Regions from separate parts of the Neobacillus sp. SAB-20_R2A genome, predicted to be linked through region 1. Evidence: riboswitches for the same ligand, from Rfam matches in the RefSeq annotation. Region 1 holds a riboswitch; the other holds the start of a gene.

The links. A riboswitch is a leader RNA that binds a small molecule or an ion and turns the genes downstream of it on or off. The one in region 1 is predicted to bind cyclic di-GMP.
Region 2: another riboswitch for cyclic di-GMP. It lies ahead of flgB (flagellar basal body rod protein FlgB); the one in region 1 lies ahead of V5M37_RS15030 (hypothetical protein).

The regions. Positions count from the first base shown of each region.
Region 1 is NZ_CP145895.1:3,081,658-3,089,652, reverse strand. Features, by position in the region: gene V5M37_RS15050 (alpha/beta fold hydrolase) at 1-439, opposite strand, end outside; partial or broken gene V5M37_RS15045 (flavin-containing monooxygenase) at 798-1,496, shown strand; gene V5M37_RS15040 (alpha/beta hydrolase) at 2,565-3,440, shown strand; gene V5M37_RS15035 (metallophosphoesterase family protein) at 3,782-4,984, shown strand; cyclic di-GMP riboswitch class I at 5,154-5,241, shown strand; gene V5M37_RS15030 (hypothetical protein) at 5,270-5,485, shown strand; gene V5M37_RS15025 (TIGR03943 family putative permease subunit) at 5,555-6,421, opposite strand; gene V5M37_RS15020 (permease) at 6,435-7,328, opposite strand; gene V5M37_RS15015 (methyltransferase domain-containing protein) at 7,530-7,995, shown strand, end outside.
Region 2 is NZ_CP145895.1:5,259,448-5,267,442, forward strand. Features, by position in the region: gene fliI (flagellar protein export ATPase FliI) at 1-39, opposite strand, end outside; gene V5M37_RS25900 (FliH/SctL family protein) at 17-793, opposite strand; gene fliG (flagellar motor switch protein FliG) at 783-1,781, opposite strand; gene fliF (flagellar basal-body MS-ring/collar protein FliF) at 1,783-3,396, opposite strand; gene fliE (flagellar hook-basal body complex protein FliE) at 3,554-3,853, opposite strand; gene flgC (flagellar basal body rod protein FlgC) at 3,867-4,313, opposite strand; gene flgB (flagellar basal body rod protein FlgB) at 4,324-4,713, opposite strand; cyclic di-GMP riboswitch class I at 4,818-4,905, opposite strand; gene fliS (flagellar export chaperone FliS) at 5,025-5,411, opposite strand; gene V5M37_RS25935 (hypothetical protein) at 5,421-5,774, opposite strand; gene fliD (flagellar filament capping protein FliD) at 5,778-7,331, opposite strand; gene fliN (flagellar motor switch protein FliN) at 7,604-7,975, opposite strand; gene fliM (flagellar motor switch protein FliM) at 7,977-7,995, opposite strand, start outside.

The DNA of each region.
Region 1 (7,995 bases):
GGAATTTTTCAATCGTTAAGTCACTTGTAAATTTTTTGTTTGTCCGCAGCAATAGTTTTTTTAACCACTTCGGCACGTAAAACAGAGTGTTTGCAAGGATGAGAGACTTTATTTTTTCCGGACGTATCTTATAAATTTCCTGTGCAACCATACCTCCCATTGAAAAGCCGAGGATATGCGCTTCGTTCAAGCCTAATTGATCCAATAACTCAACAATGTCTCTTGCAAACGCGTTGATGGTTATTTCTTGCCTTTCTGAACACCTGGTTTTTCCAAAGCCCCGTAAATCAGGGATAATTAAATCGAAATGGTCTGCCAGCTCATGTTGAAATTTCCAGCCTTCTTTTCGTTCCCCCAACCCATGAATGAGTACTAGCGGATCGCCGCTGCCTAATCGATCATAATAGAGATTGACTCCGTTTACCGACGCGCAAAGCAAGATAATCCCTCCCGTTTTAAGTTAGTAAAGTATTATTCTTTTATTATAGAACAAAGAATCACGGGTATTGCGATGTTTTTACTGCCATTAGGACAAAATTCAAAAATATGGTGCATGGGGACGGTTCTAATGCATCACTTTTGTAGGTTCGTTCCATAGATAAGGGCAAATGGAACGAACCGAGCCGATATTTTCCCCGCCTTATCCCATATAAATAATTTACAAAAAATAGAAGAAACCAAAAGGAGTTTTAAACATCGAGAAAGAATATTATTTGGGAACGCTTACAATTAGAACACGGGGACGGTTTCTCTTCCATCATTTTGTTTGATGCCGTCAAGGGTAAGGAAAATGAGGCATGAGAACCGTCCCCATGTATCAAAGGAGGCATTTGTTGATGGCTTTGAATCAAGGTAGTGGTCAGGTGTTTGACGCTGTGGTGGTTGGGGCTGGGTTTTCTGGGTTGTATATGCTTCATCGGATGCGGGAGGCCGGGTATTCGGTTCGCGTTTATGAGGCAGCGGATGATGTTGGGGGCACCTGGTATTGGAATCGCTACCCGGGTGCACGATGTGACATCGAAAGTATTTACTACAATTATACTTTTTCAAAAGAGATTTTGGACGAGTGGACGTGGTCAGCCAGATATGCCGAGCAGCCGGAAATCTTAAGCTACATAAATTTTGTGGCAGATAAACTGGACCTAAGGCGCGACATTCAGTTCAACACAAGGATTACAGCCGCCCGCTACAATGAACAAACCCGAAACTGGGAGATCCGCATGGATGATGGCACTTTAGTCGCAGCTGAATACTTTATCACCGCATTAGGCTGTCTTTCTTCTTCTAACATCCCGAAAATTAAAGGCTTGGACAGCTTCAAAGGCGAGATGTACCACACGGGAAGATGGCCGCACAAAAAGGTGGACTTTAGCGGTAAGCGTGTCGGGGTGATTGGAACTGGTTCAAGTGGCATTCAAGCAATCCCTGCTATCGCTAAAGAAGCAGGCCACTTAACTGTTTTTCAACGGACACCGCAGTATAGCTGTCCAGCGCAAAATCATCCACTTGAGGCAGAAGAAATCCGCAAGACTTGGGAAAATTATGATGAGACTAAACAGCAAATGCGATACTCGCAGCACGGTGTACCATATGGACCTCGGATGCGGTCTGCTCTCGAAGATAGCCCTGAAGAACGGGAACGATTATATGAAAAAGCCTGGCAGGAGGGCGGCCTATTTACACTTACATACAATTACAATGATATAGCCATACTCCCAGAGTCGAATGACACCGCCGCATCCTTTATCCGCTCCAAGATTAAGCAAATTGTTCATGACCCCGAAGTAGCACAAAAGTTAATGCCGACCTACTACTACGCTACTAAACGACCTATCATAGATACCAACTATTTTGAAACCTACAACCGAGAAAATGTCTCACTTGTCGATATTAAGGCAGCGCCAATTATGGAAATTACACCTGATGGAATCAAAACGACAGACAACGAGTATGAATTAGATGTCCTTGTGTTTGCGACTGGTTTTGATGCCATGACAGGACCTTTATTTAAAATTGATATTCGTGGAAAAAACGGTGTCTCGCTCAAGGATAAGTGGGCAGACGGCGCCGAGTTAAAGACCTATCTTGGACTAGCCACTTCCGGCTTCCCGAACATGTTTATGCTGACCGGTCCGCAAAGCCCATCCGTACTAAGCAACATGATGGTTTCGATTGAGCAACATGTGGATTGGGTTGCCGATTGCATTGATTATCTTCGTGAGCATCATTTGGAAGCATTTGAGGCCACTGAAGAGGCGGAAGCATTTTGGAGCCATCAATGCCGCGCTATTGCCGACATGTCTCTGCTAACTAAAACAGATTCCTGGTACATGGGTGCGAATATTGACGGTAAGCCGCGCGGATTCCTTGCCTTTGCCGGAGGAGTCGGGCTGTATCGATTAATATGTGATGATGTTGCAGCAAGAGGCTATGAAGGGTTTACCACTGTGCTAGCAGATAATAGCACGGATGATAGCAAAGTGAAGGAGGGATTTTTCGTGTCAAACATTGATCCTCAAGCATGGTTTATTTTAAAACAATTAGAGTCCGCAGGTGCCCCGCCTATGGAGCAGCTTACCCCTGAACTAGCCAGGATGGGTGATTTTAGTCTATTAGCGGGCGCGCCTGAAGAGGTAGCCAAAGTAGAAAACAGGACCATTCCGGTACAGGGAGGGGAAATCCCTGTCCGCATTTACACGCCGGCGGGTGAAGGGCCATTCCCTGCATTGGTTTACTACCATGGCGGGGGCTGGGTTATCGGCAACCTGGATACTGTTGACGTGCCTTGCCGGATGTTAGCAAACAGAGCTGGATGTGTTGTCGTATCCGTCGATTACCGCTTGGCGCCGGAACACAAATTCCCAACTGCCGCTGAGGATTCGTATGCTGCTGCTAAATGGGTGGCGGAAAATGCTGCATCCATTCAAGTAGACGCCGAGCGAATTGCCGTAGGCGGTGACAGTGCGGGCGGAAACCTTGCTGCGGTTGTGGCCTTGATGGCTCGTGAACAGGAAGGCCCTTCATTTGCCTATCAAATGCTCATTTATCCAGTTACCAATCACGCTTATGACACGGACTCTTATCGTGATAATGCAGAGGGTTACTTTTTAACAAAAAATACAATGGTCTGGTTCTGGAATCATTATCTACGTAATGAAGAGGATGGCCAAAATCCGTATGCTTCGCCATTATTGGCAGAGGATTTAAGCGGACTTCCGCCAGCGCTGGTGATTACGGCAGGCTTTGATCCGTTGCGAGATGAAGGGGAAGCCTATGCGGAACGGCTGAAAGCAGCAGGCGTACCGGTGGAATCGACACGCTATGACGGAATGATTCACGGTTTCTTCTGGATGCCAGGGGTGCTGACGGAAGCACATAACGCCATCAACCAGGCGGCCAATGCCTTGAAGGATGCATTTAATGCTATAAAAACTAGATAGATATATTGCAGATTTTTTAGGAGGCTAAATCAAAACTGGAAGAGCATGTATTTAATTAAACCATTCTAAAATTGACCTTAAAATAATCAAATGAAAACAGGGTGGTCCTATCAGTGGCTACTCTGTTTTTCTATTAGCACCTGAATTTTGGTGTGATTTTTACAATTCTTTTTAATGGATTTTTTCATAATCATTAGGTGAATTATCTTTGTCTAGAATTCTTTACCAATTTATAATCAACAATTTACATAACCTATACAGAGAATTAAAATCTCCTTGCTATGTTAGTAATAGATATATTTTTTAAACTGTGAACTTAAAAAACTAGAGGAGGTTTTGTTATGAGTAATCTGGATTCACAAAAAGAGATGGACAGAAGGAAATTTATCAAAATCGGGGGAATAGGTACACTTGCTTTAACACTCGGAGCAGCCGGCCTTCCAAAAGATTTGTTTACTGGGACAGCCTATGCCGAATTAAATGATGATATGAAGCTTCAATTTAATCCAGACGGCAAATTCAAGATTGTTCAGTTTAATGATACACAGGATGATGAAAATATTGACCGCCGTACCATACAGCTGATGGAAAAAGTTCTTGATACAGAGAAACCAGATTTTGTAGTCCTTAACGGAGACAACATCACTGGGGGCTGTGACACACCTATCGAAATGAAACAAGCCATCAACAATGTGGCGAAGCCGATGGAGCAAAGAGGGATTAAGTGGGCCATTACATACGGAAACCATGATGAGGATTCCACCCCAAAAAGCGGTCTAAATGAGGAGGACATGCTGGGTATTTATATGTCTTACCGATACAATATGAACACACCTGGGGTAAAAGACATTACAGGTACTGGAAACATGAATCTTCTTATCAAAAATTCAAAAGGGACGGATGCGGCGTTCAACCTCTGGCTGCTTGACAGTGGAAGATATGCTCCTGATACAATTGCGGGTCAAGATTTTCAAGGATACCCGACATGGGATTGGCTCCGTATGAACCAAGTCAGCTGGTATTATGAGACGTCAAAAAAACTGGAACAGCAATGGGGGCATAAAGTTCCATCGCTAGTATTTATTCATATACCGCTTTGGGAGCACAGATTTATGTGGTTTGGAAGTGTTGACGGAAGAACGGATGCTCATCACGCAAAGGCCTTGATTAAACACAATATTGTGGGCGAAAGAAATGAAGAGGAATGCCCGGGTCCAATCAACAGCGGAATGTTTTCGGCCATGCTGGAAAGAGGGGATGTCAAAGGGGTCTTCTGTGGACACGACCATGTCAATACATATATGGGTAATTATTATGGAATCTTGCTTGGCTATTCTGGCAGCACAGGTTTTGGCGCATACGGACTAACGGGGGCTGACCGAAATAGATTGCGCGGTGCCAGAGTTTTCAATTTAGATGAAAACACGAAGGATGTGCTAGTGGAAACTCATATGGTGTTTGCTAAAGATTATGGCATCGATTTGACTGCCAATGACCAAAGTACTGCGCCTGCACCGATAGATGAAAGCAAAAAGAAAAAGTGATCAAAAGCTAATTTTAATATGAAGCATAGGGACGGTTCTCGCACCTCAATTTCTAGCAAAAATGAGGCATAAGAACCGTCCCTATGCATCGTCTGGTTCATTTTTACCAGAAATAATTTTGTTATGTAATATTTGAAAAAATTGTAATATAATATAAATAATTAGTTTATTTAGATAAAGGCAAACCACTCGAAAGATTGGGACGCAAAGCTACAGGTCTAAGGGTTCGATGAAACTAGGATGGCTGAGCTGCCTAAAATAGTAGATATTTTAGGGGGATTTCATGTGACTACACTTGCTTATGACAACGAACTTGAAATGGATGTGGTGGAACTTAGTGATGAAAATATTATAGAGGGGTACATTACCGCTTTACTAAAAATGGCCGACAAAAATTATAAATTGTTAGAAAATGAATTGTTGAAAAGAAGGTTATTTTTGGTTGCCTTAGAACGCTACGATAGAAGAAAGGCGTTTTTCCACTCCGTCTTTTCTGACTAGAGCACAGAAGCCACTCGAAAAAGAAAGCTCCAAGGACTTTTTAAAGTGCTTGGAGCTTTCTTTTTTATTTTAAAAACTATTCCGATAAACATAAGCATCTTTCGGCTGCTCGATGATTTTATAATCCGTCACTTTTAAAATAGGGATTTTCATTTTAAAAGGTTGATAATACATCGTGTCCATCGTTCCCGTTACTTCGTACCACTGATCATTTGGGATGTGGACATTTTCAGGGAATTGAATCATCATTCCGAACACACCAGAGTCGGCAATACAGTGAATAATCCCAAATCGGAATAAAAAGATTTGGTTACCGTTTAATCCCGGACCGTTATATGAAAAACCCTTCATCGTCATGGTTTTCCCAACAAATTCCCCGGAAAAGTTGTAGATGACTTCCAGACCTTTTAAATAGTCCTCATCTGTTAAGGTAATATGGTCATTTCCTTTATACGATTTGAATTCCTTTTTGACTAAATCCGTAAATGCATCCTGGCCCATAAATTTACTCATGTCGGGATTTAATATTTGATGCATGCCATAACGGTCGGCCCCGTCCTCTAACGTAGGAAAACTAAATCCTTTGGCATTAACTAATTGTGAATCTAGGGTCGCTACCGGCAAAAACACACCTGTCAAAGCTGGAAGGACAATCATCGTATACGAAACCGTTCTTTTTAGCTTTTTTCCAAAAGAAGGCTTTTTATGGTCATGTGAATGATCGTGATGGCATTCATGACATTCCAATTCTATCTCTGATTTTTTCTCTTTAAGGTACCATCTGATTCCTTCTACAATAGTTAGGAAGAATAGGGCATAAATCATACTGTAGGAAAGAAAGGAATACTTCATATTAATATACTTCGAAATGTTTCCTGATAAATGCAAATAGAAAAACAAGTTGGTAAACAATAATAAAATCACGACGCGAAACATTTTCTTCCCTCCTTTAGAGTAGTAGTGAACCGATAAATACGAATGCTGAAATTAACGAAACAAGCAGGATGACGAATTTTGGCTTAAACGTCCCGAACATCATCAGCAGGTTCTTGATGTCAACCATCGCACCAAACACCAAGAATGTCACAATTGAACTTTGTGAAAATGTGTTTCTGAAAGACGAAGCAACAAACGCATCCGCTTCAGAACAAATTGATAAAATGAACGCCAGCGCCATCATGACAAGAACACCCGCTACTTTGGAATGACCAAGTGCCGCTAACGTAGAAGTCGGAATAAATGTTTGCATCGCTGAAGCGATTAACGAACCCATCACCAAGTACTTCCCGACGTGGAAAAATTCATCGATGGTATGAGTGATCACGCTGACCAATTTTTGCTTCGTATTTTGTTTCGAATGGTCATGGACATGAACATGTTCATCCGCATTCAGCCTTAACTGGTTTGTCTTAACCACGAAAGAAAGAACAATCCCAACTAAAATCGAAACCACGATGGCAAACCCGGCACGATACCAAACCATCGTCCAGCTATTACCAAAGGCGATATACGTTGAAAAAAGAACAATCGGATTGATAATCGGTCCGGTGAGCATAAACGAAATCGCGGCCGGAAGGGCCACACCTTTTTCAACTAATCTTTTCGTAATGGGAACAATCCCGCATTCACAGCCTGGAAATATTGCGCCTACGAAACTAGCAGTTATCACCGAAAGAATCTTATTTTTCGGCATGATGCGGACAATCATATTTTCCGAAACAAACACTTCGATCAGTGCCGCAACAAACGCGCCGATCACAATAAAAGGAATTGCTTCTATTATTATACTAATAAATATCGTGTTTAATTGTAACAATTGATTCATAGGAGATCCTCCTGTAATGAAACCTCAGTTAAAAAGCATACAAAATTATAACAGAAATAATGGCAAATGATAATGTTTTTCGTTTCCAGAAGTGGGAAATGTCTTAACCGAATTAATAAATCTTTTGAAAAAATCGTAAAAACCGATTATCATAAAACTAAACATTTATAACCTGGTCTTAATATTAAGTAATAATTTAGATAAACTGGAGATTATTGTATGTCAATTGAGACGAAACAAAAGAAACCCAATATTGGCGACTATTTTAATTCACTCGGAATCAAAGAATGCAAAAGCAAGCTCGCTTTTTGGAAGCACGTCACTGCTATAGATTCCGTCTTGGCAGAGGAACTGGAACCGCTTATTTCCCGCAAAAGAAAAGGGAACATATATGATGTGAAGAATCAAACCCTGCCATTTAGTTTAGGGGCAGAATCGTGGACGATGTCCTTTCACAAATCATTGCTCACCTGGGTAAGCCAGCAAAAGGAATTAAAGCCAAAGAGAATTTTGGAAATCGGGTGTGATAATGGATTGTCGGCATGCTGGTATGCACAGCTTTTTCCTGATACGGAAATCGTCGGAGTCGACCAGTCGGAAAACGGAATCCAGTGTGCCCGGCAGTTGGCCAAACAACTAGGGCTCTCAAACGTGAGTTTTTATCAAATCGGCTTTATGGAGCTCC
Region 2 (7,995 bases), 2.2 Mb from region 1:
CGTTTGCAAATATTTTTCAATTTTCAAGAGCTTGTTCATACGTATCATCCCTCAGCGTTTTCAGGAGTGCCTGTTTGATTTCCTTCAGCTGGACATCTATCCGGGCATCGATGCTTCCGTACGAGGTGCGGATCACGCAGCCGCCTTCTTCAATCGAATGTTCCGGCAAGATTTTCACCTCTATCTGCCCTTCCACAGATTCTAGGATTTGCTGGCGCTGGTTTTGCACAAACTCATAATCATCTGGACTGACACAAATCGAAATCGACGATCGTTCGTTCGAATACAGTAGGCTCTGCTTGATCAGATGAAGAAGCACCTCCGGGTTTGTTGCCAATTCCTTATGGATTACCTTGGCCGCAGTTTGAATGGATAAATCAATGACAAACGGCTCGGACTCCTTAATAATGGCCTTTTTCTCTTCATACGCTTTTTCGAGCACTTCCTGGGCCAGCTCGATTCTACCAGTGTAGTCGTGATGGGCTTGCTGTAGGCCTTCGCCATAGCCTTGCTGGAATCCCTTCTGCTTGATTTCCTCCAGCTGCGCCATCACTTTTTCCTGCTCTAAAAACTTCCACTTCTCCAGCTCTTCGGCCGCTTGTTCTTTTTCCATTGCCGCCTTCATTTGGGCTTGGAGGACGATTTCCGCCGCCTGCTGTTCTGCTTCCTGCAGGACTTCCTCGGCGCTTTGGTCCGAATGTGGAAAATAGGAATCCTTCCCTTTATGTAAAGATAAGTATTTCGTTTCAATGACGGGCGAGATGAATGTAGCTTTAAAAAGATTAGATGACAATTTCCTCCACCCCTCGCTCTATGATGATGGAGCCTTCTTCTTCGAGCCTGCGAATGATGCGGACAATCCGTCCCTGCGCTTCCTCCGCTTCCTTTAAGCGGACAGGACGGTCGAATTGGCTTTGTTCCTCGAGCGCCTCCGCACGTCGTTTGGAGATATTTTTAAAAATAGCCTCTTTGAGGTCTTCGCTGGCAATTTTCAATGCCAAGTATAAGTCTTCACCGTCCACATCCCGTAAAATCCGTTGAATCGAATGATTATCGAGTAAGGCGATATCTTCAAAGACGAACATTTTGCCTTTGATTTCTTCGGCGAGACCCGCATTTTGCCTGCTCAACGATTCTAAAATATGCTTTTCCGTGCTTCGGTCCACCCCGGTCAGGATATTGACAATATTGTCAATCCCGTTGTTGACTGAATAATCCTGCGAAGTCGTCGTCGACAGTTTTTCCTGCAGCACTTCCTCTACCTGCCGAACCACTTCAGGCGAAACCGTGTCCATCAAGGCAATTTTTGTGGCGATTTCCGCTTGCTTTTCCGGTGAAAAAGAAGACAAAATCGCTGAGGCCTTTTTCGGCTCCAAATAAGAAAGAACGAGTGCGATGGTTTGGGAATTTTCATATTGCAAAAGGTTGAGGATTTGAACTGGCTCCGCCTTTTGCGCAAAGTAAAAGGGCTTCTTTCGATTCTTTTCGGAGGAGCGGTTCAGCATCTCCTTCGCCTTTTCTTCGCCAAAGGAGAGTGCGAGCACATCCTTGGCAAAGTGCTCACCACCTGTCGAAACGACCTTCCGCTCAGATGCCATTTGGTAAAATTCTCTGAGCACATCTTCCTTCACCTTGGCATCGATCCATTGAAGATGGGCAATCTCCTTTGTAATCAATTCCACTTCGTCTTCCTTCAGCTGTTTCAAAATTGCTGAAGACCCCTCTTTCCCCAAAGCAACCAAAAGGATCGCAACTTTTTGAATTCCCGTTAACTTCCGCATGTTATCCCTCCTTTTCTTCCTTTAACCAGTACCTTAACAGGTCGACAAATTCATCCGTATTTTTACCAGCCAATTGATTTAATTCGTTTTGCACTGATTCCTTTTTGTTAATGATAGGCTCAAAATCGGTAAGCTTTTTCATTTCTAAAAATTCTGAGGCTGACTCCATGTCCTCTTTCTTTCTCCTTCTAAGCAGGGCGGCAAGAATTAAACCACCGACCAAAAGGAGACCTAATGCTGCTGCTCCAATCCAGATATAATTCATATAAGTTTCCTTTTGACTTAAATCCGTCTTGGCAGGTGTTAAATCCTTTTTACCAGCAAATTCTCTTGGGAATACGGTGATGCGGTTGTTAATATCAGCATCTGTTAGCCCTTTATTGTCCTTTATCGCTGTGCGTACTACGTTGGCAATAATATTTCGGATATTATCCTGTGTATCTGCTGTTAAGGATGACGGAACTTTCGGATTCGGCGGTTCCACACCGACGTTAATGGTCAAATCGTCAATCGTATACGGACTTTCGACCATTTCCTTTGTAATCCGGTTGAATTCATAGTTGACGCGATTAACTTTTTCCTGGTAGTCATTTTTTCCGCCGCTGCCTTCAGCCGCATAGGCAGGCACATCGCCTTCACCGGTGCCGTCTACACCGCTCGGAACGGCCCCCTCGCCACTGTAGGATTTCGTGACCTCTTCAACACTAACGGCCATTCCCTTATCGGAATTCGGGAGCGGTTCGACTAAGTTTTGCTGCGTCTTCACCTGGTCGAAATTCAGCTTCACAAAGGTCTGGACCAGCACCTTATCCTGCCCAAGCATCGTGCCGAGCATCTGCTGGATGCTGCGCTGAATGTCTGCCTCTACCTTTTGCTTGATCTCCCGTTGGCTTTCATAGCTGTCTACCCCGGCAAAGGCATTATCGCCTGACTGCGGCAAGGAAAGAAGCTGGCCATTTTCATCGGTGATGACGATGTTTTCTTCAGGCAGATTCGGAATGCTCTTCGATGCCAAATGGTATAGAGCTTTAATCTGCTGTTTTTCCAATTGATAGCCTGGCTCGAGGTCAACAATAATCGATGCACTGGCTTTCCCTTCTTCCTCCGGCCGAATAAACACGCTGTCCTTTGGAAGAGTAATCATGACCTCCGCATTTTTGACGCCGTTGATTTTCGTCATCAAATTGGCCAGCTGCCCTTGAATGACCTCTCTCTCGATGGCATCAAGTTCGCGATCGGTGACGCCGAATTTCAAATCCTTGGTCTGTTCTGAAAAACTAATCGGACCGCTTTTTGGAAACCCTTCTGCCGCCAAGTTGACGATCAGATCTGCAGATTGCTCTTTCGGAACGAGAATTTGCGTGCCATTGTTGGTCACTTCTATGTCCGTAACCCCCTGCTTTTCCAAGACGGCCTTAATCTCGCCAATTTCTTTTTGACTCAAACTATTGGCATACAAAGGAACAAGGCTGGGCTTGGAAAAATAAAAAATACCAAAGCTGAGCAGGGCCACTAGTAAAATAAACGTCCCGATATATAATGTTTTATTTTTCTTGCTCGCGTTTTTCCAAAACTGCGAGAGTTTTTCCTTGAAATCATTTAATTTCTGATTCATAAGCCCTCCGCTATGCTAGCCAAGAATCGGCTGCACCTTTAAAACCTGCATTCTTCACATGACTTCCTGATAAGGTGATGCACAAGAACGCCCCTTTGCTTCTGAAAAGTGATGCACAAGAACCGTCCCCATGCCTCACCCATGCCTCACCCATGCCTCAAACTTGCATTCTCATGATTTCTTGGTAGGCTTCGACTACTTTGTCCCTTACTTGGGTTGTCAGCTGCAGGGCGATTTGTGCTTTTTGTGCAGCTATGGTGACGTCATGGATATTTTTTATTTCACCTGTGGCTATTTTTTCGGACATGTTTTCCGATTGGACAATTGTTTCATTTGCTTTCTGTAAGGCCTCGCTTAACGAGTTCGAAAAAGAGGTGCCTGACACGGAAGCGGGCTGTGCATTTTGGGTTTTTCCCACTATCGATGCTTTCGCCGGAAACAGCTGATCAATTCTCATTCTTTAACACTCCTTATCTGCCAATATCTAAAGCTTTCAGCGACATATTTTTTCCAACATTAAAGGCTGTGATGTTCGCTTCATATGTACGGGAGGCTGTCATCAGGTCGACCATTTCTTTTGTAATGTCCACGTTTGGCATCATCACGTAGCCTTCATTATTGGCATCGGGATGGGTCGGGTCATAAACCGGCCGAAACGGAGTTTTGTCTTCTACGATTCTTGTAACCTTGACCCCATTTGAATTCATTTCATTTTGCAAGAATTGGCTGAACGGGGTTCCTCCCGTCCCATTCGCTTGCACCTCGACCATCTTCCGCCGGTAAGGCATCCAGACCCCCTCCACCAATTGGCCCCGGGTGGTCGTCGCATTGGCGATATTGGAGGAGATTGTATCCATTTTTAACCGCTGGGCGGTTAGGGCTGAAGAACTAATATTTAAGGGTTGGAACATTGACATTATGAATCACCTACCTGCTCTTAATCGCTGTTTTAAGTAAATTGAATTCTTCGCTTATCTGGTATGATAATGTTTGGTACCAAATCGAGTTTTTGGTCAACTCCGTCATCTCACTATCCATATCCACCCCATTGCCGCTATTTTGCATGACAGTAGGTTCCTGGGTCACCAAAGGCTTGCTTGAAGCAGCTATGCCGATTGGGATATGCTTGGCATTGGTTCTCTTCCCGTCAAAGCCAGCACCGGAAAGTTCTTGTTTTAAAATGTCTTCAAAAATAACTTTTTGTGGTTTATAGTTTGGAGTGTTCACATTGGCGATATTGTTGGAAATGGCATTATGTCTTAACACAGAGGCATCTAAAGCACGTTGGACTAGATTGATGTTTTGAAGTATCGACATGGGTCAGCTCTCCTATAAAAAATTCAGAATATTTAAATTTTAATTTTTAGGACATAAAAAAGACCATTCCGAAGAATAGTCTAATAGGGTAAACTATGAGTCTCTTCGGCAACTGGCTGGCGTAATCCCTTCGGATCCTTAGCCCCTATAGCTTTGCGTCGCTGGGTTTCCCCAGGTTTGCTATTATCGGATTGTATTTGTCGATTTTTGGAAAATCATATTGTCGAATTTTTCCTACAAAAATAATAATACAATGGTTTTAGTCAGTTGACAACAAAATTAATTAAAAAGGCCTACTTAACTAAAATTAGTTAAGCAGGCCGTACTATTTTCAGCGCTTCTTTCCAGGTATCCTGCAGTTCTGTTAACATTTTTTCCACTTCGATTAACAGCTGCTCGTCCTTTTTGATATTCGCCTCTATTAACTTTTCCTTCATGTAATCGTAAAGTACTATAAAAGATTTTGAGATTTCGATATCCATATTCAGGGTAACCATTAATTCGGTAACAATTTTTTGAGCCCGCTGGATTCGGTCATTCGCCCTTTGCCAATCATTTTTCTCCATCGCCATTCTGGCCTGAAGGATAAATTTAATCGCCCCGGTATATAACAAAAGGGGCAGCTCTTCTTTTTTCGCATATAATACTTGATTATTTTCGTAAGATTGATAGGCATTGTTCAAAGCCAAAAGTCTCACACCTTTCCCTTATTTTCGCTTGTCGTAAAAAATTCCGCTTACCGCTGCCGCAGCTGGTTCCCCATACTGCTGTTTGATCGTTTTCTCTTTTTGGAGAGAACCAATCGCCGCAAGAATAGTTTGCTTGGCCCTAGTTAATTTTTCCTGAAGCTTTCGTTCTAACGTGTGAATGTGCCGGAGCTCTTCCTTGATGGCTTCGCTCATGAGGATGGCACCGTTACGTTGATCTAGCTCGTTTACTTTCTCAATGCACTGGTCCCGTTCTTGGAGCAGCTGTTCAATAAGTTCTACTTCATTCGTTTCTAGTAGATTGCTTGTCAGCTGATAGTAATCTTTTAAAAACTGCTCTTTTTGTTGCTCCATCGATTACATTCCACCACCCATTTGCTGCATCAGCCAGCTGCTTTGCGTATTCGACTTCTGGATGGCCTGCTCCATCGCGGTGAACTGCTTCCAGTAATAGCTTTCCTTTGTCTGCAGGCGTTTCTCCCAGGAATCAATTTGCTCATCCAGCCGCTTTAACGCCTTGGATAGGTAGGTATCACTTGAATAACCGGCCGTCTTCGTTATGTCCTTCATCGTTTCGTTCAGCTGGTCATACAACCGCCAGGCGACCCCGCTGTTTTGAAACTCTTCGGCATTGTTCACTGTGTTGTTGGTGGAAGCCCCCATATCGTATTTTTTTGAAAAAAGCTGAGCGACTTGGTCTAGATTATTTTCCAGTGCCGCTTTCAATTTCGTTTCATCGATGACGAGCTTGCCATTATCCCGGTAGTTAGTACTTGAGGTGATGCCGATTTCCGCTAGCGTATCGAAGTCACTGTTCATTATGGCAGGATCTTTGTCACTGACTTTGGAATAGAGGATGGACCGCATTTTGTCGAGAGCGGAGGCAATCATCTGGTCATTTGATAGTAGGCCGCTCTTTGCTTTTTCCTCCCACAGCTCGATTTCTTTGTCCTTCATATCCTTCTTCTGGTCATCTAACAAAGGGGTATAGTCTTTATAGCGCTTTTCGCCCAATTTGTCGTGAAGGGTTTTGATTGTTTCGTTGTATTTGTCAACAAAGCCTTTGATTGTGTCAAAAATCGCATCGACATCTGGTTTCTTCGTAATGTTGACATTGCTTCCGGCCGGCAATTCGGTTTTTAGGTTAAACTGGATGCCGTCGTAGGTAAATTGGTTGCTTTTGATCGTGATGGTCGTTCCGTTAATGGTGACCTCGCCGGGTGTTGATGAGACGGGTGAGGTACCGACAGCCCCGCTGGCGTTTCCTGCTGGGAAGTCATTCTGCTGGCTGTCTACCGTACCCGCTGTAATCTTAAGCACGTTTGAGCTGTTGGATACATTGGCAATGCTGATACCTGTCTGGTCATCCTTTGAGGTGAAAATAATAGCATTATCGCCGCTGGAATAAGTGGCCGTCACCCCTGTTTTCGTGGATAAGGCATTAATTTTTGTAATCGAGCTTTGGATTGTATCCTGTGCAGTAAGGCTGATAGGTTCGTTGTTTAGGGTAAAACTAAATCCCGATCCTAGTTCGGCTTTATCATTGGCTACTCCTGCCTGTGCGAATTTGACAGAGGAAGGCGTACCCGGCTGATAGAGTTTGGCAGAGGAAATCACGTATTCACTTCTGCTTGAGGTGCCTGTAAGAGAAACATCGACCTTGGCGGCATCCGAGGACGACAGCTTGCTTTTTTGAAAAGTGGATTCGAGCCTGAGCGCTTCCATCGAAGACCGCAAATCGAGAAATTTGGTATTCACATCGCGGTACGCATCCATTTTCCATTCTGTCATCGTCTTATTTTGAATTACCTTGTTTAAGGGGATTTTTTCCGCGTTCATTAATTTGGTCACAAGCGCCTCAGTATCCATCCCCGACGCCAGACCGGATAAGCGAAAATCATTTGATATCATTTTTGGGAATCCTCCGTACGTTCATTTCATGCTTTATTAATAATTACGGCAGGTTGCTGGGTAACGTTTAGTTCTTTTTGAAAACTTTGGGGAGTGGGGGGCCGGATATAAGATTCGCGGATAAATTTTAGAATTCGCCGATATATTCGGAAATCCGCGGATATATTTAAAAATTTGCGGATATATTCGGAAATTCGCAGATATCGTTAAAAAATCCGCGGATATATTTAGAATACAGAAAAAAAGAAAGGCCGCGAAAGCCTTTCTGGAGGTTAATTGATTGTTTTATTTAAAATTTCCGTAATTCTTATCCCAAAATAATCGTCGATGACGACCACTTCTCCTTTGGCGACAATTTTTCCGTTGATCAAGACATCGACTGGCTCTCCGGAGACACGGTCCAGTTCGATAATGGAGCCTTGTGTGAGTTCGAGAATTTCGTTAATTTTCTTTTTCGTCCGGCCCAGCTCCACGACAAGCTCCAACGAAATATCCATGAGCAAATCCAAATTAACGGAGTCATCCGGTTCCCGCTTTTGCGGTTCATCCGGCAAGTCTTGAAAAATAAACGGCTTCGTTTCCTTTTCGGTATCGCCTAATAGAGCTTCCAATTCTTCTCTTGAAATTTTCCCCTCGTTACTCATCTTATTTTCCCTCTTTTTCT